One region of the Mucilaginibacter sp. P5_A4 genome, then DNA from elsewhere that is predicted to be linked to it. Evidence: riboswitches for the same ligand, from Rfam matches in the RefSeq annotation. Region 1 holds a riboswitch; each other region holds the start of a gene.

Region 1 (8,170 bases):
AGGCTGATAGTACGATGATAATGGTAAGCAGGTACAGGTTTTTCATAGGTGTTTTTTAATAATTACGTGATATTTACGCCTATCGCTACAGCAAATCACAAATAATCTTATTTACTTTGGTTTATAACATATACAAAATGAAAACTGAAACTATAGCCATACACGCGGGTAACCATATTGACGGATCATCAAGAGCTGTGATACAGCCTATTGTTATGTCAACCACGTTTGAGCGTGGTATGGATGGCGACTTTCCGGGAGGGCATATCTATAGCCGGTCATCAAACCCAAATCGTTCGTTACTGGAGAATGTGATAACCCAATTAGAAGGTGGTGTTGATGCTGCTTCATTTTCATCGGGCAATGCCGCTGGTATGGCCGTATTTCAATCACTTAAACCGGGTACCCATATTATTTGTCCCGATGATATGTATCACGGCCTGCGCAACCAGCTTAAAAACCTGTTTGCCGGTATATTAACTTTCGATTTTATTGATGTTAACGATGATGAACTATTATTACAGCACATTAAGCCCGAAACCGGCCTGATCTGGATAGAAACACCGTCAAATCCGCTGCTTAAAATTACTGATATTAAAAAGGTGGCAGCTATCGCGAAAGCAAAAAACCTTAAAGTTGTTGTTGACAATACATTCGCAACACCGATATGCCAGCAGCCATTAGCCTTAGGTGCCGATATGGTAATGCACTCGGCCACAAAATATTTTGGCGGGCATAGCGACCTGATGGGCGGAGCGTTAATTACCGCCGAAAAAAGCGATTGGTGGGCAAAAATACGCCAGGTGCAGGAAATGGGTGGCGCTATCCCCTCTCCAACCGATTGCTTTTGGCTGGCGCGCAGCATTAAAACCCTGCCATACCGTGTTAAAGCACATGTAAACAATGCGCAGTTATTAGCTGAATTTTTAGAGTACCATCCCAAAGTAGAAAAGGTTTTATATCCCGGTTTAACATCACATCCGCAGCATGAAATTGCTAAAGACCAAATGCTTGCCTTTGGCGGAATGCTATCCTTTATAATTAAGGGCGATGAGAACGATACCCACAATATCATCAACAAGCTAAAAATATTTACCAGGGCAACCAGCCTTGGCGGTGTGGAAAGTTTGATAGAGCATCGTGCAACCATGGAAGGCCCCGACACTAAAACACCGTTTAACTTATTACGGGTATCGGTTGGGCTGGAACATATTGATGATTTGGTGGCCGATTTGGAGCAGGCTTTGAATGGATAAAAGATGAAAAGATGAAGGAGCAAGGACAGAAATGCCATGGGTCCTTGCTCCTTTGTCCAACAGTCTATAATCTAAATAAAAATTTAATTTGGTATTTAAATAAATATCCGCTTATCTTTGGACCATTATTTGGTAGCGATACCACTATAGTCGATCAATTCTCCGCATAGTTCGGGTATTGATTTATAAAGAAGCGGCGAGAGATCAGGCTCAATGACCCGCTGGCAACCCTTCAATTTTGAAGAAGGTGCCAATTCCTGTCCCGGCAAATAACACCGGGGAATATAAATTTATAACCATGAAAAGTTTAATTAAAATTACTACAAGCAACATTTTTAATACCCAAAACGGTAACATACAACGTATTAGCTTAAATAGCGGTATTTGTATGTGTTGCTGCTGTTGATGCTTTAATACGTTCCTTTTTTCAATCCCTGAAAATATACGTGTTGTAAAACTGGTAAACAATTTATCAGCTTGCTAACCATTCAAACATCAAAAATTTAATTATAACCTTCAAAAACTTAAAACTATGTCTGCCTTAAAATTCGAAACCTTACAACTACACGCCGGCCAGGAAGTTGACCCAACTACAGGTGCGCGCGCCGTGCCGCTTTACCAAACCACATCTTACGTATTTAAAAGTGCCGAGCATGGTGCAAACCTCTTCGCCTTAAAGGAGTTTGGCAATATTTATACCCGATTAATGAACCCCACTACCGATGTTTTTGAAAAACGTATAGCGGCTTTAGAGGGTGGTGTTGCAGGATTAGCTACGGCATCGGGCCAGGCAGCACAATTCATTGCATTAAATAACATATTACAGGTTGGCGACAACTTTGTTACCTCACCATTTTTATATGGCGGTACTTATAACCAGTTTAAGGTAGCCTTTAAGCGCTTAGGCATCGAGGCGCGTTTTGCCAAAGATGATACCGCCGAAAGTATTGAAGCCCTCATTGACGGCAAAACCAAAGCCATTTTCCTGGAAACCATAGGTAACCCAGGCTTTACCATTGCCGATTTTGATAAGTTAGGCGCTCTGGCTAAAAAGCACGATCTGCCCCTGATAGTTGATAATACTTTTGGAGCAGGCGGCTATCTGTTTCGCCCGTTGGAGCATGGTGCAAGTGTGGTGGTACAATCAACAACCAAATGGATAGGTGGTCATGGAACCAGCATTGGCGGTGCAATAGTTGATGGCGGTACTTATAACTGGGCCAATGGCAAGTTTCCGCAGTTTACAGAGCCGTCTGAAGGTTACCACGGCTTGGTATTTGCCGATGTATTTGGCATTGGCGGCCCGTTTGGTAACATTCAGTTTATAATACGTGCCCGTGTGGAAGGCCTTAGAGATTTTGGCCCTTCGCAATCACCATTTAATTCATGGTTGAACATCCAGGGATTAGAAACCCTTTCATTGCGTGTACAGCGCCATGTAGATAACACACTGGAGCTTGCCAAATGGCTCGACCAGCATCCACAGGTAGCAACAGTTAACTATCCGGGACTGGAATCATCACCCTATCATGAACTGGCTAAAAAATACCTTAAAAATGGTTTTGGAGCGGTGTTATCCTTTGAGATAGACGGCGATAAAGAAGATGCCGGTAAACTAATTGATAATCTTAAACTGGTAAGTCATTTAGCTAATGTTGGCGACGCAAAAACATTGATCATTCAGCCATCTGCAACTACGCATCAGCAGCTTTCTGATGAGGAACAGTTATCGGCAGGTGTGAGGCCTAATTCGTTACGCGTTGCGGTGGGGATTGAGCATATTGATGATATTAAAGCAGATTTTGAACAGGCATTTGCCAAAATAAAAAGGGCATCGGCCCAATTAGTATAGTATAGTTTTTTTTAAGTGATATAGTAAAGTTGTTACGGGCTGCGGCTGACAATAAAATCAGCTGCACCCGCGATAACAAGACAAAAGAATGAACACAGAAATATTTAAGTACACTCAACCATTCGGCCTTGAATCCGGTGAGGAATTACATGACCTGGAGATAGGCTTTCATACTTATGGCAGGCTTAACAAAGCAAAAGATAATGTGGTATGGGTATGCCATGCCCTAACCGCTAATTCGGATGTTTATGATTGGTGGAAAGGTTTTGTAGGCACAGGTAATAAATTTAATGCCGAAGAGCATTTTATAGTATGTGCCAATATCCTGGGTTCGCCTTATGGCACAACCAACCCTTTAAGTATTAACCCGGCAAACGGACAGCCTTATTTACAGGCTTTTCCGCAGTTTACTATCAGGGATATTATAAAAGCACATCAACTTTTGGCAGATCATCTTGGGATAGGTAATATTCATATCCTTATCGGTGGCTCATTAGGCGGCCAGCAAGCTATTGAATGGGGAATTATTGAGCCCGAGCGGATTAAAAATTTGATACTGATAGCTACCAATGCCCGCCATTCTCCGTGGGGAGTAGCATTTAACGAATCACAGCGTTTGGCATTAAGTGCCGATCCTACTTTTCATAATAACACTGTTGATGGTGGCCTCAATGGTTTGAAAGCCGCGCGCAGCATTGCCCTGCTCTCCTATCGTACTTATAAAACATATGGCATAACTCAACAGGAAGAAACAGATGCCAAAACAGATGATTTTAAGGCATCTACCTACCAGGCTTATCAAGGCCAAAAGTTAGTAAACCGCTTTAATGCGCATAGCTACTGGTATTTAACCAAAGTTATGGATTCGCATAATGTGGGCCGTGGCCGTAATGGTGTAGAAAAGGCGCTAAGCCTTATCAAAGCGCGTACCCTGGTTATCGGCATAAAATCAGATGTGTTATTTCCCATTGAGGAGCAGGAATACCTGTTCAGGCATATTCCAAAATCGGCCTTTGCCGAACTGGATTCGTTTTATGGCCATGATGGATTTTTAATTGAAACAGAAGCATTGACAAATATTATCACATCGTTTTTTAAAACCGATGTAAAAGGAAAAATTATAGAATTGCAACGTACAGCGTAATGAGTAAAAAGTTAAGTATAGGATTATTTGGATTTGGAGTAGTTGGGCAGGGATTATATGATATCATCAAAACTAAAAATTTAAACATCGAAATAGTAAAATTCGCTATTAAAGACCCGCATAAAAAGCGCACCTTACCGGCAGAATTTTTTACCACTGATAAAAATGAATTGCTCGACAACCCGGAAATAAACACCATTGTTGAGCTGATAAACGATACCGAAGCCGCTTTCGAAATTGTTTCAAGAGCCTTAAGCAGCGGAAAAAATGTAGTATCGGCAAGTAAAAAAATGATCGCGCTGCATTTGGAAGAATTAATAGAGCTTCAACATAAATATGGAACTTCCCTCCTATATGAAGGCGCGGTTTGCGGTAGTATCCCCATCATCCGTAACCTGGAGGAGTATTATGACAACGAATTACTGCACTCTATAAGCGGTATTTTTAACGGATCATCAAACTACATACTTTCAAAAGGATTTATTGAAGGTTTGGATTATGACAGCGCCCTGAAACAAGCGCAGGACCTTGGCTTCGCCGAAACCGATCCAACAAGTGATGTTGGTGGTTTTGATGCCAAATACAAGCTGGTTATTGCCGCCGCACATGCTTACGGAGTTGTTATTCCACCACACAAGGTTTTCAATTTAGGGATTCAAAACCTGGCAGCGCAGGATCTGCAATATGCCCGCGAAAAAAACCTGAAGATCAAATTAGTTCCTGTAGCTAAGGAACTGGATGAGCGAAATGTAGCCCTGTTTGTATTACCAAAATTTGTAAATGAAACCGAGTTTTTATACAATGTAGAATATGAATACAACGGTGTAACGGTACAGGCCGCTTTTGCCGATCAGCAATTCTTCTTTGGTAAGGGAGCTGGCGGCCACCCTACCGGCTCGGCCGTATTGTCTGATATAGCGGCACTGCGTTACAGCTATCAGTATGAGTATAAAAAAGCCAAGGAAAAAACAGATCTACAATTCACTAATAATATTGAATTGGATATCTATTTAAGGTATGATGACGAGAGTTTAGTTGATGCATTGCAATTTATACATATTCAGGAACGCTATTATTCAGGTAGTTATAAGTTTGTTATAGGAAAAGTGAATTTGCAAAACCTGGTAGATAATCAAATCCGTATATCCGATAGTAAGGCATTTGTTGCCTTTGCCGGTCAGCTAACGGGTGTTAGCTTAGCATCGGCATAAACAGACAAGCGAAGTTTTTATGCAAATTTTCTTTGTTGTTTAAACAATAAAAAAGGCTCCGGATCGGAGTCTTTTTTATTTCTATTTTTTCTTTTAGTATCCCTATTTAGCAAAAAAAACGGCAATCCGTTTTCCATAAGCCACAGTCATAATACCAATAAATATTTTTGTTACTGATGATATTGCCGAGTTTTGATCGCTAACGTTTGCTAAAGTGTATAAACGGTAAAGCAAATCGGGTAAGGCATTAACAATAAGCAACCCACCGATGATGATCAGCGCTATTTCATAGATCACTTTTCTATCGGCAAACAGTTTTACATTTTCCTTGCTGTCGGCTGTATTGGTTACCAAACGGGTAATAAACCGGGTGCCAATAATTAAGAAAAGAGATAGTGCCAGCATCAGCACAAAGTTTGCAATGTTCAGCCAAAACAAATTCATTTGTTCCCCGGGATGATCGGCTGATGAAATAGCGCCGAAGCTTTTTAAAAATGTAAAAAAGCCGGGCACTTTAGATAAATTGGATACCAAAAGGTAAATACCCAGGATTTTTATGGTTATTTCATAAATATCAGCTTTCTTCATTTTTTAATTTATGATATGGTTTATAATGGCAACGAATATAAACAAATACGGCACATATTGAATAGCTGATTGCAGAAGAAGCGTAGTCCTGGGGTTTCATTAAAGGAGACAGCGTAATCTCAATCCAAATAATAATGCCTTATCTGTTTTAATCCATGATCGAGCTCATAAACCCAGGGCGTAGCTGTAGGAATTTCCAGTTGGGTTACTTCTTCGTCGCTAAGGCAATCAATATATTTTATTAGCGAGCGCAGGCTGTTGCCATGGGCAACCACAATTACCCTTTGGTTGTGCCGCAAGGCTTTTATAATAGTTTCATTCCAAAAGGGTAAAACCCTGTCCATTGTTTCGCTTAGATTTTCGGTTAATGGTAATTCACGTTCTGTCAAATGTTTATAACGTAGGTCGTGCCCCGGATATCGCGGATCGTCTTTGGTTATAGCTGGTGGATGTTCATTGGGGTCGCGCCTCCATTTCAGCACCTGTTCGGCACCGTATTTGGCTACGGCTTCATCTTTATTCATGCCTTGTAAGGCACCATAAAAGCGCTCATTCAGTCGCCATGATTTTTCAACCGGGATCCATAAATGATCAAGCTCCTCCAACACAAAATGCATGGTTTTTATTGATCGTTTCAGGTATGATGTAAAACCGGCGTCAAAATTGTAGCCGTTCTTTTTTAGGATCTGTCCTGCTTTATGGGCTTGCAGGTAACCGTTTTCGGATAAGTCTACATCTTCCCAGCCGGTAAAGCGGTTTTCGAGGTTCCAGGTGCTTTCACCGTGGCGTATCAATACTATTTTTTGCATAGGTATTTACTTAACGCAAATGTAAGCCGCGAGTTGTAAAAAAAATTGTAAAATATTCATAATTCAATTAGCTTGCGTTATAAACCAAACTAATGCTAAACCAATTATGATTCCAACTACACCTGTTCCTGTAAAGGATGGTATTGCCAACCCCGCCCCGCTTGGGCTTTGCGCCTTTGGTATGACCACCGTTTTATTAAACATTCATAACGCCGGCTTTTTTGAAATGAACAGTATGATACTGGCCATGGGTATATTTTACGGTGGCCTGGCGCAAGTAATAGCCGGTGTTATTGAAGCTAAAAAGAACAACACTTTTGGGCTAACCGCATTTACATCCTACGGCTTTTTCTGGCTGTCGTTAGTCGGGCTTATTGTTATGCCCAAATTAGGCTGGGCTACAGCTGCTTCAGAAGGTGCCATGTGCGCTTACTTAAGTGTATGGGGTGTTTTTACTTTACTATTGTTTTTTGGTACACTAAAATTAAACAGGGCACTCCAGTTTGTATTTGGATCATTAACTATACTATTCTTTTTATTAGTAGCCGGCGATGCCACCGGAAATGCGACAATTAAACATTTGGCTGGTTATGAAGGCATTATTTGCGGCGCATCTGCCATATATACCGGCATTGCCAATGTGCTTAATGAAGTTTACGGGCGTGTTGTATTACCTATTGGCCCTGTAAAGGTTTAAAATAATGTTGCTAAATTGCGCAGGTGAAAGATTTTAAAAAATACTATAGCATACCGGCAACGCCCGACGAAATTTATATAGCCCTTACCAACCCAGTTACCATTGAATTATGGACCGGCGAGGTTGCAGAAATGAGTACCGAACCAGGTTCAGAATTTTCTATGTGGGATGGCAGCATAACCGGTAAAAACCTGGAGTTTGAACCCGGCAAAAAAATTGTGCAGCAATGGTATTTTGAAGGTAAATCTGATGACTCGATAGTAACCATCAAATTGCACCCCGATAAACAGGGCACATCTGCCGAGCTAAGGCATACCAATATCCCCGATGAGGATTTTGATGATATAACCGAAGGCTGGACCTACAGCTATTTTGGCGGGCTGATTGATTTTTTTGAAGGCGAATAAGGCCTCGCCCCACTCCTTTCAAAAAGAAAGGGCTTTAAAACACCAAAAGCCACTCAGATCGAGTGGCTTTTGGTGTTTAAGGGCAGCTATTGACCAGCCTTGATTTGCATGATATTTTAAATTGTAACCGCCGGGTGCACAAATACCTTCGATTTAATATCGGCACCTGCTTTACCAAGCGTTGCCGCTACCGAACAGTATTTATT
Region 2 (10,697 bases), on a different contig from region 1:
TAACCTAGGTGGTGATATGAAAGTCAACAGATTAGGATACGGCGCTATGCAGCTTAATGGCTTCGGTGTCTATGGCGAATCAGAAGATCGCGAAAATGCGAAACGTGTACTGCAGGAAGCGGTTAAGGCCGGAGTGAACTTTATAGATACTGCTTACGCCTATGGCCCTGAACTTAACGAATCACTCATTGGTGAAGCTTTATTTCCCTATTCTGATAATTTGATCATTGCAACTAAAGGCGGGGCAACTCTGGCCGGCCCTAACCAATGGGTCATCAACGGCGATCCTGAATTTATACACCAAAGTATTGAAGGCAGTCTGTCAAGGTTAAAACTAGATAAAATTGACCTATGGCAATTGCATCGAATCGACCCAAATGTACCTGTTGAAGATACGCTGGCACCGGTGGTAGACGCTGTGAATACGGGGAAAATAAGACACATCGGTTTATCTGAAGTGACAGTTGAACAGATAGAGCGGGTAAGTGCGATATTACCGGTAATCTCGGTTCAAAACCTTTACAATCTTGCAGACAGGCAATGGGAGGAGGTTGTGGCTTATACAGAACAGCAACAAATGGCATTTATCCCGTGGTATCCGCTCGCATCCGGGCCACATAAGGTTGCAGATAAAGTGCAGTTGATTGCTCAAAAGTATAAAGCAACTACAGCCCAGGTAGCACTAGCCTGGCTTTTAAGACGCTGGCCGCATACGTTGCTCATTCCAGGTACCAAATCGATTAGCCATATGTATGAAAACCTCGAAGCTGGCAATCTTGATCTTACAGAGCAGGATATTGAGATCTTATCAAAACATTAGGATTGATTGCATGGAAATGAGGTGCGAAGAACCTCCTGTTCGGGTTACCGTGCATCATCTTGCTAAGAATGGTTGGAGTTGAATGTTCTTGATCAGTTAGGATCAATTGGGTAGATGGCTATCTTGATAAAAATCCTACGTGTAATTCAAGATTTCTTTAAAATAAGAGTATTTATTGGGAACAGCGTAAATTAAATAGTAGGGTTTGTTGCGGCTTTTATGATCACTTTCAGCTACACGCTCTGGATGGGAAATATAAACGGCGTGGTACTTGTGTTCATGTTATGTTGTTTTAAATGGTTATTTGTAATAGTCTTTTCCCCGGATATTACTATGATCAGGCATGGGTAGCGCGGACCTTAATCCATTTCTGGATAATCGGTATAACCTTGTTCGCCCCCGCTGTTCGAAGTCTCAGACTTCGAACCACTATGCCTGTAGTCTCCGACTACAGGATAACTAAAACAAACAATCAACATCAATGATCCCATCAATACCTACATAATTGGATGCGCTTGAATAGATGTAATCTTCGGCGCGGTATACCATTCCTGTCCTACGGGTTACTGTAGTTGCAAACTACTGGCATAGGCGTTCGGAGAAAATCGAACAGCGGGGGTGATGTGGTGAAAACACCGACTGCAGGCTGAAGCCAATAGCCAATGGCAATTTATAAAAAGACCTTACAGTAAAAAATCAAGTGGCCCTCCAGTCAGGAAAGCCACTTGGTTAGTCTTAATAATTATTTATTTTTCCCGAATTGTATCGCAATACCTACATAGATAAAGCTGAACGGGTCGTTTGAAACGTTCGATGGCAAATTGGTTCTAAAATATGCCGCCGCTCCAACCTTCGGAAGTAGGCTCAGGCCAGTTCCCAAAGGTAATTTCACAAAATTGAATTCGAATTTTGAACTCACTAACTTACCCGCATTGCCATAGCTTGTATGGTTCAGATTGACCTCGAGGCTTTCATCAAAGTAGAATTGGTCTTTTGCCGCAACGTTATCATCGTAAGGTAAACCAAAAATCTTGTTGATAAGATATTTTGGATAGAGCGTTATTCCCCCACCTACAGAAACAACATTGAGCCTTGGATTAGCATTTTTTCCAGCCATTGTATTATAATTTCCAATGGCATTGAGGGATACAAATTTCCCTAAGGAAAACTCCCGCCGTAAGCCCACAGAATAATACGTTTTGAGGAGATTATGTGTGTAGTCATTTGGCAGACCAAACCTGTTGATCACGCTGAATTCCGAACGCAATTCCTTATAATTACTCTGCGCCTTACATTCCATTCCACTTACGATTAACACGAGGCAAACCAGATATTTAAACATATTCAAATTTATTAAATTATTAGTTTCTAACTAAGCGCCCATTTCCAAAGGTTCGATTTAGCAATTTTGTCATATCCCCATAATGCACCGCCAAGCGCATCGATTTGTGCGAAAGTATTCTGACCATTCGAATTTGAATCACCGAGTGCCGTTATTACCAGACCGGCAACACCGCCTACTACAGCAGCACCAACAATCACAACAGCACTTACTACAACCGCGGCTACAACCTTGGCAACCGCTTTCACGATTTTTACGAGTTTGCTGAAAAAGCCATTAACATGTATAGCATTTAGCTTATTAAGCGATTGACTTGCCAGTTGTCCACCAGCCGATACGGAACTTCGGAAATCAACTGCATCCACGAGTTGACTGGCGTTGTAACTTGCTGCCAGAACGACTATCTGCTCGCTCGGGGTCATTAACACCTGGTTGCCGACATTCGACATGTATTCGTTAAAAACGGCAGCGGTTTTAACCTTCACCGAAGCAAAGATAGCATCCTCACTGAAATTAGTGGTATCGCTTGTGCCATCAATGTAACCACCGACTTCGCTTGTCGCAAGCGTTTCGAGTTTTGCAGAAAGATCGTTGACGCTTCCCTGTACAGCAGAGGATGCTTGTGAGGCAGTCATTAATCCACTAATATCAAAATATTGGTTTAGGTCGGAATTTACTTTTTGCGATAGCTCGGTTGGAGCTAAAGTTTCAACGTCGGCAGCTGTTGTAAGAGGCACCGGATTATATGCTGTTTGAACCGCTGTGGCCGGAGCAATGTATGCGGCTGCACCGTCTGTGCCATACGAGTCCGTCATGTATTCCTGCCCGTAATTTTCGTTGTCTGGCGCAGCAACAGCATTGATACCAAGTTTACCAATTTTTTCAAGCTTCTTGGCTTTTACAAACGTAGCGAAGCTTTTGATGTTCTTAGTGATGGCATCCTTGTCAAGACTTGCTACCTTGTTAATTTTGTTCGTTTGATTGCGGCTTTCTTTTTTACAGGCAAAAAGGGACGTAACGAGAAGTGCGGCGGCCACTGCCGTCACCCTAATAGTAGAGGTTTTGTTCATTGTTTACGGTTTAGAGTTTAATATTATTTTTTATAAAGATATGCATAGAAAATTACTTTTTATGCTATAATTAAATATTATTTAATCAAAATGAAATTATAACTATTTAAAAGAAAAGCAAATGTACCTTCAGTCAAAATAATATCTATTCAGTCTGTGGTCGGTATTTCAAGCTGTGGTCGGTATTTTCCGGCTGACCGGGAATGAGCAGTTAATTATTCTTTTCCTAATTTCTTTAAATGCTCAACGGCATTGCTGCTTTTAGGATCAAGTTCAAGCGCCCGATTATAGTTTTTAATAGCCAAAACTTTGTTTCCCATATGCTCATAGGTTTCGGCCAGGCTATCATAGGTATTTGAGCTTGCAGGGTAAAGACTTACATTTAATTTAAATACCTCCAGCGCCTTTTCTTGTTGGCCCATGTTTAGGAATTTATAACCCAATGAATTCATTTCTCCCTCCGACAATTTAAACAAATGATCGTGTTTCTTTAAATCATCTGCTACTTTAATTGCATTTTCAAACCCATATTTGTTTAAAGTATCAAGCAGGGTATTGGCAGCAGCAGAAAATCCAAAGCCTTCCCTCGAACGCTGGGCTGCGTTAAAATAAACCTCATTATAAGTTGTTTGGGCCATATCAGCTATCAAATCTTGCGCCTGATTGTCACTCTCATTTGTAAGTATTACGATACCGTAGTTTCTTTCGGGGTAGAGATCAATAAAACAGGAATGGCCAAACGTGCCTCCCGATGTCCATATTTCCCTTTTACCGTCAAAGCCTGCTTTTGTGAACCAGTTTAAACCAACTGCAACGCTTTCGGGGTTTCCCCAGGTGGGTTTATGGCTCATAGTTACCACGGCATTTTTCTCTTCAAGCTGATACTTTAGATACGCGATCATATCTGTCAGGGATGATTTTAGTCCCCCTGCACTTCTCGCGTCCCTCGGGATTTCAGGCATCAATATGCCGTTTCCGTTGTAACCCTTGGCACAGAGTGCTTGTTTTACTGTTGGTACGGTAAAAAAAGTACTTTCCATTTTTAAGGGCCCAGTTATATATTTTATGAGGAGGGAATCATAGCTTGTACCATAGATATTTTCGAGTAAAAACCCTAACAGTTGGGCTGCTGTGTTAGAATGTGCTGAGTTTAATCCGGGTTCTTTAGTCAACTTTACTGCATGAAGCGCTGTAAAAAATTGAGCTTGTGTAAAGGCATCATGAATTTTTTTAATCTCAAAAATTTGTGAATCGGGACTCATCGTTTTAAAAGCAGGCATTTTTTCGGGAAGGTTATCCGGAAGGCCCGAGGTTAAATTAGCTAAATGCTGCAATTGGATGGGTTTGCCATTATATTCCAGATTGGGATAGTTTCCTTTAAGATATTTCCGGATATCATCGCTTAAACTAACCTTTTTTTCAACTACAGCCTGCGCCAGTAATATGCTGGTAAATGTTTTGGTAATTGATCCTATTTCGTAAATTGTTTGATCGGTGGGGGTATCGTTTATATTTTTTTGGGTGTTGCCGAAATTGTATCGATAAGTTTGGCCGTTTATAATGATTCCAACAGAAAATCCAACCCGTTTTCCGCTTGCCATAAAAGTGCTTGCAGCATGTTTTACCGTAGAGTCGATGTTTTGAGCACTTACCAGGTTACCGGTGTAAATAAACAGGGTAAATAATAGTAATAATTTCTTCATTCCCTGCTACAGTAAAATCTATGCCAAAATATTAATTAGCTAATAATCAGTATAGTGTAATCGATGGATTAAAAACCTTTGTGATGAAACCGAACACCCATAGTTCGCTTTTAAATTATTTTGAGCTTTCCGGTCAGCCTGGAAACACCGCTCACAAGCACGCCTGCCATTCTATCCATTAATTCAGGGCGTCCATCCCATACCTTTTACATATTCCACCAGGCGCGGATCATTTGTTGAAGTTGGTGAAATCCATAGGCCGATCTGTTCGCGATTCCACCAAAGGCCCTGGGGATTGCCTGGCTTCGCGAATGTATAACGATACAGCACTGCCCGGATATACCGCGGCGGCCCGGTGGGGAAGGGGTTGCCCGCAAACAAACTTATTGCACCGGGATCGTTATGAAGAAGCTTCCATACCAGGTTATAGGTCCACGGATATTGATCGGCGGTCGACATGGCGGCAAACCACATTTGCCAGTCTAAACGTAACTGGTAGGGCGCTATTTGCGGCGACGGCTTGTTAAGCAGCACCGGCAGGCCTTTGTAGATGTAAGGTTTCCAGTTGGCTTTGTCGTTGGGTACCTGGTCCATCGTTCCTTCAAATACCACGTTCAAACGTTCCCGCCCTACAGATCCGAATGCGCCATAGGTATTTACAAGGTCCAGCTGGTCGAAGGAGGAGTTCATGACCTGCCCCGGGGATAGCAGGTTCAATGCAGGCTGGATGCTCAGGATGGCAATTAAGCCGGCAACTACCCATGAGGTGGTGAGCATAGGTTTGGATTCTTCGGCGCCCCCGGCCGCAGCTTCCGCCTTACGAACCAGTATGCCGGGAAGAACCCTGGCCCAGAAGCTGTCATCCAAACAGGCCAAAGCCGGAATAATGGTAAGCCAGTTTAAAAACGAAAGATTGCCGCTAAGTATAATACTAACCTGGAATAACACGATCACCGTTCCCGCGATATGACGCGCAACCTTTGGCCCGAATACGAACCATGGTGCTATCAGCTCGCCAAGCCAATTGAACCAGATGCCGGTCTTCAGCATTATCCGCGGCAGAAAATGAAACCACCGGCTCAGCGGGCCGGGAATAGGTTGTGTTTCGAAATGGTAGTAGAGGGCAGTGCCATTACGCCATATTTCATCCCCCCGGTATTTGATCAATCCCGAACCCAGCATAATGCGGAAGGTGAGCCAACGGAATAAAATGATAATGGGCAGGGGAGGCGCATACCGTGGAAACGGGCGCAGGCTGAGCAGCGGGCAGAGGAAGATAGCCAGAAAGCCGGTTTCGTTAAGCTGGATCTCCCAGCCGTACCCATACCAATCCTGCCCCAGGTGAACAAACGACATGTACAGAAACCAGAGTACAGCAAGCAGCGGCGCATTGGCGTAGCCTGCCACTACTACGCATGAAAGCACAAACCCGATCCAGGCGGCAGTTAAAAGCGCGGCATCAGAATGCCAGAGCCAGAAGAGCGACGGCAGCCGTACAAACCCCGCCCCCGCCGACCCCAGGGCAGCGCTCACCTGCTTCAGGTAAATCTCCAGGGGAAGAAGTCCATGAGAACCGATCAAAGGTACCACCTGGTTGATGGCCACCAGGAAGGCAACAGCATACACTACCCCCAGTAGCCGGAGGATGACAAAGCGCGTAAGCCAGTAGCTGGGAGGGGCGCCCGGCATCCGAAAAACGCCGCCGGATCCGCTGTCCATTTTGTTTCCCGGTTCCACTTCCATTTACTTAGTTGCTTTTTGCACATTACTTAATAATAGTACAACATTCCTCAATAATAGTACATTAATAGTAGTATATAGTTTGTTAAAATTTATCCTAAAATCTAATAATTATCGCGGAGTCCGAAAGGTGGTTGCAAGGAGTCTAAAAGGAGTGTGGTGGGTGCATAGCGTGGCCTCCCGAAGGGCGTAATAAGGTATTACAGGGAAGCAAAAATAAGGAGGTGCTGTCAGCTGGTGCCAGTGTTGAAAATAAATGACAATTAAATTATACAATGTCTATGTATTTAGTAGAATATATTCTACATTTGCAGGCGAAATAAGTTCTTTAATTTAATTATCAAGAAAGACTGAGGGAAAGGCCCGATGATGTCTTAGCAACCTGTAAGCCCATTGTTATAAAGGTGCTAATTCCTGTCCGCTGTAAAAAGCGGAAAAGATAATATCCGCAAATTATTGCGCAGCTTATGGCTGGTCGTTATGCCTTTCTCTCCAAAATTTCCTGTTTAATTAGATTTCTGAAAATTTCTGCCTGCATAAAATAGGCATTAAAATTTACAACTATGAATATTAAACATCTACTAATTACCTGCTCGTTTTTAATAAACGCACTGTTTGTCGGCGCACAAACGGCAAAACCAGCCGATAGTGCATCTGTTGACCGTGGCTATATTGTAAAAGTTGGCGACCAGGCCCCTGCCGATTTTGAGCTTGTATTGGCCGATGGCAGTAAAACGTCATTAAAAGCGTTGCGTGGCAAAGTAGTTATCCTGCAGTTTACTGCCAGCTGGTGCAGTGTATGCAGGCAGGAAATGCCTCATCTTGAAAAGGACGTATGGCAAGCCTACAAAGACAAGAATCTGATCCTGATAGGGGTAGACCGCGATGAACCCCTTGAAAAGGTACAGCACTTTCAACAGGAAATGAAGATCAGCTACCCATTGGCGCTTGATCCGGGGGCTAATATTTTCGGGCGTTTTGCCAATAAAAAAAGCGGGGTAACCCGTAATGTAGTTATTGATAAAGATGGGAAGATTGTTTACCTCACCCGTTTGTATGACACACAGGAATTTGCATCAATGCTAAAAGCAGTAGATGCGCTGGTTAACAATAAAACTGCATCTGTAAACTAAATAAAGGCTTAAAGCTAAATAGTGATTTTAACTTTGTATTTAAACTGACCCTGTTACCATCTATATATCAAATTGTTATGAAAACAACAAGAACACCTTTCCAAAACGTACCCCCTGCCAGTAAATTGGTATCATTTTCCTCCGCCTCTGTTTACCTGTATATGCAGTGTATGCGTTGTTGCTGTTAATTTAATGGCAACGGTTATTAGCCCCATGCCTGCTGCAGCTCGCAGCATTTGCTTATAACCAACACAATCAATAATGAATTTACCGGCACTATAAAGTATCCAGCGGGGATTGTTTTGCCCAAAAAGCGCTGCTGACTGGCTTTGCTGTGCCGGCAACAAAAACTAATTAATCATTAACCATCATGTTAAAAAATTACAAATTTTTACTGGCAATTCTGTTGCCCTTTTTTCTCATCCAAGCGGTTGCGGCGCAATCTGTTAAAATAAGCGGGGTGGTAACCGCCAAGTCAGACGGCCTGCCATTGCCTGGCGTTAATATCTCTGTTAAGGGTAGCACAACCGGTGCTCAAACCAATGCTGATGGCAAGTTCAACATCTCAGCCAATGTTAACGATGTATTGAAGATTACCTATATAGGTTTTGCAACACAGGAGATAACGGTAAGGCAAAATGAAATCAATTTACAGATCATATTACAGGATGCACCTAATTCTCTTAACGAGGTTGTAATCACGGCGCTTAATATTTCTAAAGACAAGAAATCACTGGGTTATTCTGTTCAGGGATTAAAATCAAAGGACATATCTGAGGCTAAGGAGACCAACCTGGTAAACGCGCTGGCAGGTAAAATTGCAGGTGTACAGGTTACCAACAGCCAGGGTGATATGGGATCATCCCGCATCATAATTCGTGGCGAAACCTCTATAGCCGGTAATAATCAGCCGTTATTTGTGGTAGATGGTACTATTGTAGATAACTCCCAGTTCCTGGGTACAAATGGTTCAAGGGATTTTGCCAATGCCATAGCCGATCTTAACTCCGAGGATATTGAATCTGTAAGCGTACTTAAGGGCCCAAACGCGGCTGCGCTTTATGGATACCGGGCTGCTGCGGGTGTTATCCTTATTAAAACCAAAACTGGTAAAAGTTCAAAAGGATTGGGTATCACTATTAATTCAAATACAAGTTTCTCCAATCTGCAGGTTTTGCCCGATTACCAAAATCAGTATGGTCAGGGTTCAAACGGTAAGTTCAGCTACGTGGATGGTAAAGGCGGTGGCGTAAATGATGGTGTCGACGAAAGCTGGGGGCCGGCTCTTGACGGTTCACTTATACCACAGTTTTATTCAAACGGGCAGGCTGTGCCATTTGTGGCGCATCCCAATAATGTGAAGGATTTTTTTAAAACAGGTGTAACCCTTAATAATGGTGTAGCGCTATCCGGGAGTAGCGATAAGGCTGATTACCGCCTATCCTACAACAACCTGCATCAAACGGGTGTTATTCCAAATACGTCACAGGGCAGAAATTCGTTTTTACTGAACTCTACCTTCAGGCTTAGCCCTAAATTAACAATAACTACCATTGCCAATTACATCAAAGATGATGCAGATAACCTGCCTGGGGCAGGTGGCAGAAGAGCTACCAGTACTATGCTGCAGTTCACCTGGTTTGGCCGCCAGGTTGATATTAATCAATTGAAAAACTATAAGGATGCCAATGGCAATACTTTTAACTGGAACAACAGCTATTATAGTAATCCATACTGGCTGGCTTATGAAAACACCGTTGGTCAGCACAAAAACCGCATTATAGGTAGTGTTGAGTTAAACTATAAGATCATCGAAGGTTTATCGGCCAATTTCCGTACCGGTACTGATTATTATAACGACCGTCGTAAAATAAAAGTAGCCTATGGTACCAACGGAACACCGTTTGGTTCGTACGAGGAAGATGCCTATAGCGTAAACGAAACCAATACCGAAGCCCGCCTGCAATACACCAAAAAGATCAGTAATGATTTCTCATTAGATGTATTGGGCGGTGGTAATATCAGCACCATAGTAAATGAGCAAAACGACCAGGTAGCACCCAAGTTGGCAGTCGCTGGTTTATATACGCTCAAAAATTCGCGCGATCCGCTGGTGTCATCAAATGACTACGGCAAGCTGAAAACGTATAGCTATTTTGCATCGGCACAATTGGGTTATAAAAATTACGCGTTTATTAACCTTACAGGCCGTAACGACTGGTCATCAACTTTGCCGGCGGCTAACTTGTCTTATTTCTACCCATCTGTAAATGGTAGCTTAATATTATCAGAAGCGCTGGATATTAAGAGCAACGTGCTAACCTACGCTAAATTAAGAGGCGGATGGTCAAAAGTGGGTAAGGCAACCACACCATACCAACTGATCAACGTTTATGATTTTACGGCTCCTTTTAACACAAATCCGCAACAAAGCGCAAACAGTGTAGATCTAAACCCAAATCTGAAACCCGAAACCACAACATCTGCAGAGGCTGGATTTGAATTAGGTTTTTTTCAGGACAGGGTACATTTGGATGTGAGCGTGTACAACACCAATAGTGTAAACCAGATCATAAAGGTTGATGTAAGCCCATCTACCGGTTACAGTCAAAAGCTGATCAATGGCGGCAAGATCAACAACAAAGGTTTAGAAGTTCAGCTGGGTTTAACCCCAATAAAATCAAAAGATTTTACCTGGGATATTACTACCAATTATTCCCTTAACCGGAGTAAGGTAGTTTCGCTTGATGCCGAAGGCCGTTTACAAAGTTACATCCTGGGTACCGATCGTACGGTACAGGTACTGGCTGCTGTTGGTCAGCCTTATGGCACCTTGTTTGGCAACGCGTACACCCGTAATTCATCCGGACAGATAGTTATTGGAGCTAA
Region 3 (10,697 bases), on a different contig from region 1:
CTTTCGGCCTTTTGCGCGTTCATGTTTTCTCATAACCAGGCATTATATGAAATGCTCAGGGATCCGGCCACAGGCCGCAATACCGGTTTAGGCACTATTGTAATGTTTGCTCCGCTGGCTTTTGTGCTAATTATTTCATTTGGCTTCAATCGCTTATCTTACGGTGTAGCTGCATTACTGTTTATTGCTTTTTCGGCAATTATGGGCGTTAGCTTAAGCTATATCCTTATAATTTATACAGCAAGTTCTGTGCTCGGCGTATTTATTACCACATCTGTTGTATTTGGCATTATGGCAGTTGCTGGTTATACTACTAAAACGGACCTTACGAATTTCGGTTCAATAATGATTATGGGGCTAGTGGGCATTATCGTTGCATCGTTATTTAATATGTTTATGCATAGCACCCAACTGGAATACATTATTAGCTACATTGGTATAGCCGTTTTTGTAGGCTTAACTGCTTATGACGTTCAAAAGCTAAAGCGCATTGGTGCAGGCCTTGAGTATGGCAATGCTTCGGCCGGCAAAATGGCGCTTTTAGGGGGCTTAACGCTATATCTTGATTTTATCAACCTTTTCCTGATGATACTGCGTTTATTTGGCAGAAGAAGATAATAACCCCGCAAAACATGTATTATTAAAAGCTGCCTTCAATGGCGGCTTTTTTTGTACACATAAATTTACGCACCATACAGATTGAAGGGTTATGCACTATTGCATTTTACCGCTTTATTATGCACCTTTGCATTGCTTATGGAGAAAGACGGAGGGATTAGACCCTGCGATGTCTTAGCAACCTGTGCTTCACAAGGTGCTACATTCTACTCAGCAAGCCATACGGCCCTGGGAAAGATAAGCGAAAGTCAATATAACACCCGACTTTTCGAAATAAGTTTTTTAAGTATCAAGTAGTTAGTATCAGGTATCAAGACATTTTTGTTTTGTGCTATGGCTAATTTAAAATCAAGCACCGGAATTTCCCGTACTTGATACTTGATACTCGCTACTTGATACCAAAATGGACATTAGAAAAGAATTAGAAAAACGAATCCTTATAATTGACGGGGCTATGGGTACCATGATACAGCGGTACCAGCTTACCGAGCGGGATTTTCGTGGGGAAAGATTTAAAGATCATATCAGCGATCTTCAGGGAAATAATGACCTGCTGAACATTACACGCCCAGATATCATTAAAGCTATTCATGCCGAATATTTGGATGCCGGCGCAGATATCATCGAGACCAATACCTTTAGCACACAAATAATTTCGCTTGCCGATTATAAGCTGGAAGAACTGGCTTATGAGCTGAGCTACGAAGGCGCACGCCTTGCCCGCGAAGTAGCCAACGAATACACTAAAAAAAATCCATCAAAACCGCGTTTTGTTGCTGGTGCTGTTGGGCCAACCAACCGTACCGCGTCTTTATCGCCCGATGTTAACGACCCGGGTTACCGTGCCGTTACTTTTGATGACCTGGCTAACGCCTATTACGATCAGGTTCGCGGCCTGGTTGATGGAGGATCGGACCTGTTACTGGTTGAAACCATATTTGATACCCTTAACGCCAAAGCTGCCCTGTTTGCAATAGATCGTTATGCGAATGAATCGGGTAAGCATTTGCCGGTCATGATCTCGGGTACTATTACTGATGCATCAGGTCGTACTTTATCAGGGCAAACTGTTGAAGCTTTCTGGAACTCGATACGCCATGCCAACCTGCTTTCGGTAGGATTAAACTGCGCTTTGGGTGCTAAAGAAATGCGTCCGCACCTGGCTGAGCTTTCTGAAAAAGCCGACGTATTTATTTCGGCCTATCCCAACGCGGGCTTGCCAAATGAGTTTGGTCAGTATGACGAAACCGCGCATGAAACCGCGCATCAGCTTGATGATTTTATTAAAGCCGGGCTGGTTAATATTGTGGGGGGCTGTTGCGGCACTACACCGGAGCATATTAAGTGTATTGCCGAACGGGCTGCAAAATACCCGCCAAGAAGAATTCCTGAAGTTGAACCCGATTTGCGCCTGAGCGGTTTAGAAGCCGTTACCATAAAGCCCGAAAGTATTTTTGTGAATGTGGGCGAACGTACCAATATCACAGGGTCGCCAAAGTTCTCGAAACTTATTTTAGCCGAGGATTATGAAGCCGCATTAGCTGTTGCCCTGCAACAGGTGGAGGGCGGTGCCCAGGTGATAGATATCAATATGGATGAGGGTATGATTGATTCGGAAGCGGTAATGGTAAAATTCCTGAACCTGGTGGCCTCCGAACCTGATATTGCCAAACTGCCTATCATGATAGATTCGTCTAAATGGACGGTTATCGAAGCTGGCTTAAAATGCATCCAGGGTAAGGGTATTGTAAACTCTATCTCCCTAAAAGAAGGCGAAGAAAAGTTTATTGAATATGCCCGCAAAATATTAAGCTATGGCGCTGCCACAGTAGTGATGGCCTTTGACGAAACCGGCCAGGCCGATTCATTACAGCGCCGTACCGAGATTTGTAAACGCTCCTATGATATATTGGTTAACGTGGTCGGTTTCCCTCCGCAGGATATCATTTTCGACCCTAATATATTAACTGTTGCTACCGGCCTTGAAGAACACAACAACTACGCGGTTGATTTTATTGAAGCCACGCGTTGGATAAAACAGAACCTCCCACACGCCAAAGTAAGCGGTGGGGTTAGTAATATTTCCTTCTCGTTTAGGGGAAACAATGTAGTGCGGGAGGCAATGCACTCGGCATTTCTGTACCATGCCATTAAAGCAGGTATGGATATGGGAATTGTGAATGCGGGGATGCTGGAAGTTTATGAAGAAATAGATAAAACCCTGCTCGAACTGGTAGAGGATGTATTGCTTAATCGCAGAGATGATTCCACCGAGCGCCTGGTAGAGTATGCCGATACCATTAAAAGCAAAGGTAAAGAGGTAGTGCGCGATGAAGAATGGCGCAAGGGAACCGTACAGGAGCGTTTATCGCACGCACTTGTAAAAGGCATTATTGAATACCTGGATCATGATGTGGAAGAAGCGCGCCTGGCTTATGATAAACCTTTGGAGGTTATTGAGGGCCCATTGATGGATGGCATGAACATAGTAGGCGATTTGTTTGGCGCCGGCAAAATGTTTTTGCCACAGGTGGTAAAATCAGCCCGGGTAATGAAAAAGGCCGTGGCTTACCTGCTGCCATTTATCGAGCTTGAAAAACAAAGGGTTATTGATGCCGGAGAAGACTCCAGCGGAAGCCGTGCCAATGCCGGTAAAATATTGATGGCCACCGTAAAAGGCGATGTGCACGATATTGGTAAAAATATAGTAGGCGTAGTTTTGGCCTGTAACAACTTCGAAGTAATTGACCTGGGCGTAATGGTACCGGCCCAAAGAATCATCGAGGAAGCAAAAAAACAAAACGTAGACATTATCGGCCTGAGTGGCCTGATTACCCCTTCATTGGATGAAATGGTGCATTTTGCCAAGGAAATGGAACGTGAAGGTTTTACTATTCCGCTCATCATAGGCGGGGCTACCACCTCGCGCATCCATGCGGCAGTTAAGGTTGATCCTCATTACTCCGGTGCTGCCATCCACGTATTGGATGCATCACGCAGCGTTACTGTTTGTAGCAGCCTGATGAATCGAGAGGGCAGAGATGCTTATATCCGGAACATTAAGGAAGAATATGCCAAATCGCGCGAAGCGCATTTGAATAAAAAGTCGGATAAGCGTTTTGTAACTATCGGGCAGGCAAGGCAGGCCCGTTTCCAGATCAGCCTTGACGGTGATGTTGCGCCAAAGCCAACCTTTACCGGCACTAAGGTATTTGAATCGTACCCACTGGAAGAGCTTGTTCCCTATATTGATTGGACACCGTTTTTCCATACCTGGGAGCTACGCGGCAGCTACCCCAAAATATTTGCTGATAAGTTTGTGGGCGATGAAGCCAAAAAGCTTTTTGATGATGCACAGGAGCTGTTAAAGAAAATTGTAGATCAGAAACTATTACACGCCAATGGTGTGATTGGTTTTTGGCCGGCCAATAGTGTTGGGGATGATATTGAACTGTATACAGATGAAAGCCGTACTACTTTATTAACCCGCATCCATACGCTTCGTCAGCAGGCCGAAAAGGTTAAAGGCGACCCTTACTATGCACTGTCGGATTTTATCGCACCAAAAGAAAGCGGTGTGCCCGATTATTTTGGAGGATTTGCCGTGACTACAGGTATAGGTTGCGACGAACTGGTTGCAGAATTTGAGGCCGACCATGATGATTACAACAGCATTATGGCCAAAGCACTTGCAGACCGCCTTGCCGAAGCCTTTGCTGAAAAAATGCATGAATTGGTGCGCAAGGAATATTGGGGTTACAGCAAAGGCGAGCAACTAAATGCCGACGAACTGATCAAGGAAGAATACCAGGGTATCCGCCCGGCACCAGGCTATCCCGCCTGCCCGGATCATACGGAGAAAACTGCCTTATTTGAATTGTTAAAGGCCGAAGATAATGCTAAAATGTACCTGACTGAAAGCTTAGCCATGACCCCGGCTGCGGCGGTAAGCGGGTTCTACTTCGCGCACCCGCAGGCAAGGTATTTTGGTTTGGGGAAGATAAGCAAGGATCAGATTGAAGATTATGCTGTACGCAAGAATATGGATATTGAAACCGTAGAACGCTGGCTTGGTCCAAATATAAATTATTGATAATAACACACAACAAACCGTCATTGCGAGGCACGAAGCAATCCCCAACTATACAGAGCGGACTTGCAAATCGGGGATTGCTTCGTGCCTCGCAATGACGGATATAATAAGAAACCCGCACCATAATTAACAATGAAGATAACGGACCATATTGCTAACGCAAAAGGCAAAACACTATTCTCTTTCGAACTTATCCCGCCACTAAAAGGTCAAAGCATTCAAGGAATCTATGATGCCATCGACCCTTTGATGGAATTTAAGCCGCCGTTTATTGATGTTACTTCGCTGCGCGAGGATTATATATATAAGCAGCATGATAATGGCCTGCTGGAGAAACTAAGCTACCGCAAACGCCCCGGCACCATTGCTATTTGCGCAGCTATCATGAATAAATATAAGGTTGATACCGTACCGCATTTGTTGTGTGGAGGTTTTACCAGGGACGAAACTGAGAATGGCTTAGTCGACCTACAGTTTTTAGGGATCGAGAATGTACTCGTACTTCGTGGCGATGCCCGCCGTGGTGATGCCTCTTTTGTGCCAACTCCAAACGGACACAACTACGCTACTGATCTATTGCAACAGGTGGTAAATATGAACAATGGTATTTACCTCCACGAGCATAATGATGCGAGCCTGAAAACCAATTTCTGCATCGGTATTGCCGGTTATCCTGAAAAACATTTTGAAGCACCAAACCTTAAAACCGACTTTAAATACCTGAAACAAAAGGTGGATATGGGCGCCAATTTTATTGTTACCCAGATGTTTTTTGATAACCAGAAGTATTTCGATTTTGTAAATAATTGCCGGGCCAATGGCATTACCGTACCTATTATTCCGGGCTTAAAACCGGTTACCACATCAAAGCAGCTGATTAACCTGGCCAAAACTTTCCATATTGATATGCCCGAAGACTTGTGCGATGCGGTTAATGGCTGCAAGTCTGAAAAGGATGTAAAGGATATCGGCGTGGAGTGGATGATAAACCAATGCCGCGAGCTGATGGCCTTTGGCGTACCCGTACTACACTTTTATACTATGAGCAATGCCGGGCCGACTAAAAGGATAGCTGAAGCGATTTTTTAATCGGTTTTTAAATATCCGTATAAACAAAAAACGATGTTCTTAAATAAGTGCATCGTTTTTTGTTTAAACATACATGCTTTTCCTGTTTCTATAATGATTTCAACTTTTTGTTGGTCATCAAGCACGAACCCATGGTGAAAGCTGCCTTTTTAAACAGGTTGCTACTACTGTTTTTATAAGCTTGTGATCGTTCGGTATATAAAACGTACTAATACAGTTTCGCTTGCGTAGAAATACGCAATATATACCCGGTGAAACAAGCAATCAAAAACACTAATTATTGTAAATGAGCAACTTATAATAGCAAACCCAGGCTTGTATTTCGGCTAAGGCATGTTGTCCTGTTGAATTAATAACTTATTAATCTTAGTTTTATCCAAATTAATTCCTAACCCTCATTAAATTCAATCATGGAAACAAAACCAACAAGGGACACCAGCCCAATCACCGGCGAAGAAGGAGCCGCAATCGATCTTGAACTTGCAGCTCAGTGGACACGAAATCACCGGCACAGGCATCCCAATGACACTGTTTCGCAATTTTTCGGCAACAAAATCCTTAACCATATCCTGCAACAGGATGGCTGCATGGGCATACGTATCTACTATGCTAATGATGAAAACCTTAGTGGATGGCAAAAATTCTGGGTATCGGTAAGCAATTTTATTTTATCCGTTTTTGCTAATGTTAAAGGCCAAAAACACTTCATTATCACAGGGGTAACAGCTGACGGCGAAGATCAACTACCCGATATGAAAAGCGGGAAGATATCAACACCATCTGGACATGTTGGATTAAAATCTTTAAAGTTGGCAGCAGCGTCCTCCTCAACTTATTTAGTTGGAGAGCAGGCTATGCCATGCCCTGGCACGGCAGGGTGTCCTCAAAATGTGTTAACCCAATCGTAATTAATAATTGAGCTAACCATGCTTATAAGTTTGCTATTAAGTAATATTTCTGTTTTATCGGCTGTATTTCCGTTACTCGCTACAATTTATAACTATAAGCATTTAGATAAGCTGATGAAAATATTAGCTCTGTATTTATTGATATCCGGGGCCTTTGACTTTACTATGTGGTTAGCCTATAATCTTGGTCAAAATAGCAAGACCCCATTAAACACAATACCATTACTTCACGTTAGTGTAGTTACAAGTATTGTGTTTTTTGGCGTCATATATTATAACTCGTTTTTAAAATCGGTACTTAAGAAAATTACATTAGTTTTTTCGACAATTGTAATGCTAATAGTGCTTTATAATACCAGGAACATTTTTGAGTATCCAACAATATCAAATACCGCATCTAGTATTTTGCTAATTATTTTGTCGTTAGTTTATTTTTACCAACTGCTAAATCCGCAAAAATTTATCCAAATAGAAAAACAAGGTTTATTTTGGGTCAATGCTGGAGTGTTGGTTTATTCTTCTGTAAATATTTTTCTATTTATGCTTTTTAGCCAGATACCCGATAAAGATAAGGCTGACTATTATGTTATATTCAGTATAACCAATATCATTGCCAACGTTATATATTCAATAGGATTACTTTGCAAGCCACAAAAAACAACTTGAGTCCGACATTAAAAATCAGTAAGGTCATTTTGCCAGCTACAGAAAACGGTTTAATCCCGATATTAATAATCGGTACGCTGGTAGTGGTTGTTTTGATTACCTGCTTATTTTTCTTCGTGATTATTTATCAGCGTAAAATGATAAAGAACCAGCTTGAATTGCGGGCCTTGCATGATGCAAGGCAAAGCGATCTGATGGCTGCTGTTTTTGAAACCCAGGAAAGCGAACGCAAACGCCTGGCTGAGGATTTGCACGATAGTGTAGGGCAGGTATTATCGGCTATAAAACTTAATTTGCACAGGCTTGATAAAAACTGCATCAGTGAAACAACCCAGCCCCTGCTGGCCGATACCCGCAGGCTTACTGATGAATGCATTCAGGAGATTCGCAATATTATTCACAATGTTTTGCCCCCTGTACTTACCGATTATGGATTACTTGTGGCTGTTGAAGCCCTGAGCAGTAAGGTTGAGCAAAACACTCACATTAAGGTGAAGTTTAGCAAAAACATGCCCGATCAGCGCTTTCCACATGAAATTGAACTTGCCCTTTACCGCATAGCGCAGGAGCTTTTTGGCAACGCCATTAAACACTCTGATGCCACTGTTATTTACCTGTCTATAAATAAGGAGGGCAATTATATGGTGATGGAATTTAAGGATAACGGAGTAGGTTTTAACCAGGGTGGAGTAACGCAAGGCTTTGGAATTAAAAACCTTGAAAGCCGGGTACAGCTCATTAACGGCGAAATTAATATTTACAGCAAACCGTTAAACGGCACACTTACTACTATTAAATTAAAAATAACATAGTTTTGTATCTTTAATCTATCTTTATCCAACTATTTGTTAATCAATGAGTACAATTAAATTAGGTATAGTAGATGACCATAAAATTTTCAGGAATGGACTAAAAGCCACACTTGAAGATTGCGAAGATTTTGACCTTATACTTGAAGCATCAAACGGCAAAGAATTGATGGGTTTATTAACAACCCAAACCCCAGATGTACTATTGATGGATATTAAAATGCCCGAGATGGACGGCATCCAAACGGCCTCAGCTGTTCATCAGCATTATAAAAACATCAAGATACTGGCGCTATCCATGTTTAACGAGGATAAGTATATTGTGGATATGATGAAGGCCGGGGCATCGGGCTATCTGCTTAAAAATGCCGAGCCTGAAGAGATTATCGAAGCAGTATCTACCGTACATAATAAGGGTTTTTATTTTAATGAACACTTATCCATCACCCTTATTAAACAGTTGATGGGCAATGATCACTCCGAAAGTGTAACTCAAAATAAAGCCGACCTTAATGAACGCGAGATAGAAGTGCTGAAACTGGTTTGCCAGGAATGCTCAAACCAGGAAATAGCCGATAGGATTTTCCTGAGTGTACGTACCGTTGAAGGCTACCGCGCCCGCTTATTTGAAAAAACCGGTTCAAAAAACCTGGTTGGCCTGGTTATTTACGCTATTAAACGCGGCATCATTAATGTAACCTGATTTTTAAGCCGATAACTTTTTGGCGCTGCTGATTAGGTTATGCATAAACTTTTTACGGTAATTAAGGGGGCTAAGATGCATTTTGGCTTTAAACATTTTATAAAAATGTGAAACATCGCCAAAGCCGCTTTCATATGAAATTTCTGATATGGGTTTGTCTGTTTGTACCAATTGCTGAATGGCATAATTGAGCCTGTATTCAATTATAGTTTCCATAAATGTTTTACGGGTTACTTTTTTAAAGTATTTGCAAAAAGCATTTGTGGTCATGTTGGCTATACCTGCGGCCGTATCCAATGATACCTGTTTTCTGAAATTCTCAACCAAGTAAGCAAATACCGGGTGTATGCGTTCCCGCTCAGCAGATAAGCGCTCGGCTACAATACGGTGCTGATCGAGCAAAATATACTCATCTGATGAGGCCAGGCGCTGCAGTATTTCCAATAAGCCTATAAGTATCCTGAAATTACTTTTTTCTTCTACCAGGTTCAACAAAAGCTGCTTAACCTCAACCTGGGTATCTGAGTGGAATGAAATGCCGCAGCCACTTTGTTGAAAAAGCCTTTTGATATGCTGCAACTCAAACTTATTAAAAAAATCATCTCCTAAAAAAGCATCATTAAACTGGATCACTATTGCTCCCGCTTCGGCTGCTATTGAATCACCTGCTTCCAGTTTCCAGCAATGCGGCAGGTTTGGGCCAAGCAACACAACATCGCCAGATACAAAATCTTCCATGTGGCTGCCAACATATCGCTTGCCGCTTCCTTTTATAATGCAGGTTAGCTCATATTCCTCGTGAAAGTGATAAGGGGCATCAAATGCCAGTTTATCAAATTTTCTGACCAAGAATGATTGACTACTTGAGGGCTGAAGAACTTCGTACGATGCCTTTATCATTGCATATTTTAACGTAGAATTTATTTATATGTTAAGTTACGGATAAAATAATCCATAATTACACCATTCTTTTCATTTTTTATCGGCTAAAGTTAAACTTACTTTGAATATAAACTAAAAAAATATGAATACCAAGGTTTCTGATCTGTTACTGCTGGACGATTTTATAAAATTACCGGAAGAAAGCATTCACGAATTCCGGGAAAAGGGGCACACCCTGATTCAAAACATACTTTCAAAAGAAGAAATAGAAGCTTACAGGCCTGTAATTGTTGGCGCTGTCGATAGGTATAATACCGAGAAACGCAAACTGGAAGACAGAGATACTTACGGCAAGGCTTTTTTACAGATCATGAACCTGTGGACGCTTGATGCCGATGTAAAAAGGTTTGTGTTTGCTAAACGACTGGCCAAAATTGCCGCCGACCTCATGGGGGTTGAAAATGTAAGAATTTATCATGACCAGGCCCTGTTTAAAGAAGCGTGGGGTGGCCCCACCCCATGGCACCAGGATCAATATTACTGGCCAATTGATACCAATAATACGGTAACCATGTGGATGCCGCTGGTTGATATTGATGCAGATATGGGTATGCTCACCTTTGCATCAAACTCTTATACTAAGGGAGCCGTTTTTAACCATGAAATCTCAGACGAGTCGGAATCTGCATTTGACGACTATGTGAAAGATAATAACTTCCCGATAAGTCGCGCAAGAAACATGAAGGCTGGCGATGCCACCTGGCACCGTGGTTTTACTATACACAACGCGCCCGGTAACAACTCCAATAAAATGCGCGAGGTGATGACCGTTATTTACGTGGCTGATGGAGCGCGCATTACCCCATATAAAAACGAATGGCAAAAAAAAGATCACCATAAATGGCTAAAGGGTAAACCAATTGGTGGGC

What was found. Region 1 has a riboswitch for S-adenosylmethionine ahead of AC1DQW_RS25745 (O-acetylhomoserine aminocarboxypropyltransferase/cysteine synthase family protein). Riboswitches for the same ligand answer to the same signal wherever they lie in the genome.
Region 2: it holds a riboswitch for S-adenosylmethionine, as region 1 does, so the genes downstream of both, AC1DQW_RS03015 (TlpA family protein disulfide reductase) here and AC1DQW_RS25745 (O-acetylhomoserine aminocarboxypropyltransferase/cysteine synthase family protein) in region 1, are expected to answer to the same signal.
Region 3: it holds a riboswitch for S-adenosylmethionine, as region 1 does, so the genes downstream of both, metH (methionine synthase) here and AC1DQW_RS25745 (O-acetylhomoserine aminocarboxypropyltransferase/cysteine synthase family protein) in region 1, are expected to answer to the same signal.

The regions. Positions count from the first base shown of each region.
Region 1 covers NZ_JBFUKX010000070.1:9,635-17,804, forward strand. The annotation lists gene AC1DQW_RS25735 (hypothetical protein) at 1-46, opposite strand, end outside; gene AC1DQW_RS25740 (trans-sulfuration enzyme family protein) at 138-1,256, shown strand; SAM riboswitch class I at 1,437-1,547, shown strand; gene AC1DQW_RS25745 (O-acetylhomoserine aminocarboxypropyltransferase/cysteine synthase family protein) at 1,789-3,108, shown strand; gene AC1DQW_RS25750 (homoserine O-acetyltransferase family protein) at 3,197-4,252, shown strand; gene AC1DQW_RS25755 (homoserine dehydrogenase) at 4,252-5,463, shown strand; gene AC1DQW_RS25760 (hypothetical protein) at 5,566-6,051, opposite strand; gene gpmA (2,3-diphosphoglycerate-dependent phosphoglycerate mutase) at 6,171-6,860, opposite strand; gene AC1DQW_RS25770 (acetate uptake transporter) at 6,967-7,557, shown strand; gene AC1DQW_RS25775 (SRPBCC domain-containing protein) at 7,581-7,964, shown strand; gene AC1DQW_RS25780 (OsmC family protein) at 8,081-8,170, opposite strand, start outside.
Region 2 covers NZ_JBFUKX010000003.1:25,248-35,944, forward strand. The annotation lists gene AC1DQW_RS02990 (aldo/keto reductase) at 17-820, shown strand; gene AC1DQW_RS02995 (hypothetical protein) at 1,563-2,162, opposite strand; gene AC1DQW_RS03000 (hypothetical protein) at 2,189-3,232, opposite strand; gene AC1DQW_RS03005 (serine hydrolase) at 3,448-4,935, opposite strand; gene AC1DQW_RS03010 (lipase maturation factor family protein) at 5,119-6,525, opposite strand; SAM riboswitch class I at 7,010-7,121, shown strand; gene AC1DQW_RS03015 (TlpA family protein disulfide reductase) at 7,239-7,808, shown strand; gene AC1DQW_RS03020 (hypothetical protein) at 7,940-8,152, opposite strand; gene AC1DQW_RS03025 (SusC/RagA family TonB-linked outer membrane protein) at 8,179-10,697, shown strand, end outside.
Region 3 covers NZ_JBFUKX010000001.1:176,139-186,835, reverse strand. The annotation lists gene AC1DQW_RS00780 (Bax inhibitor-1/YccA family protein) at 1-618, shown strand, start outside; SAM riboswitch class I at 752-862, shown strand; gene metH (methionine synthase) at 1,022-4,711, shown strand; gene metF (methylenetetrahydrofolate reductase [NAD(P)H]) at 4,844-5,800, shown strand; gene AC1DQW_RS00765 (hypothetical protein) at 6,211-6,708, shown strand; gene AC1DQW_RS00760 (hypothetical protein) at 6,727-7,374, shown strand; gene AC1DQW_RS00755 (sensor histidine kinase) at 7,512-8,186, shown strand; gene AC1DQW_RS00750 (response regulator transcription factor) at 8,230-8,886, shown strand; gene AC1DQW_RS00745 (AraC family transcriptional regulator) at 8,890-9,786, opposite strand; gene AC1DQW_RS00740 (phytanoyl-CoA dioxygenase family protein) at 9,911-10,697, shown strand, end outside.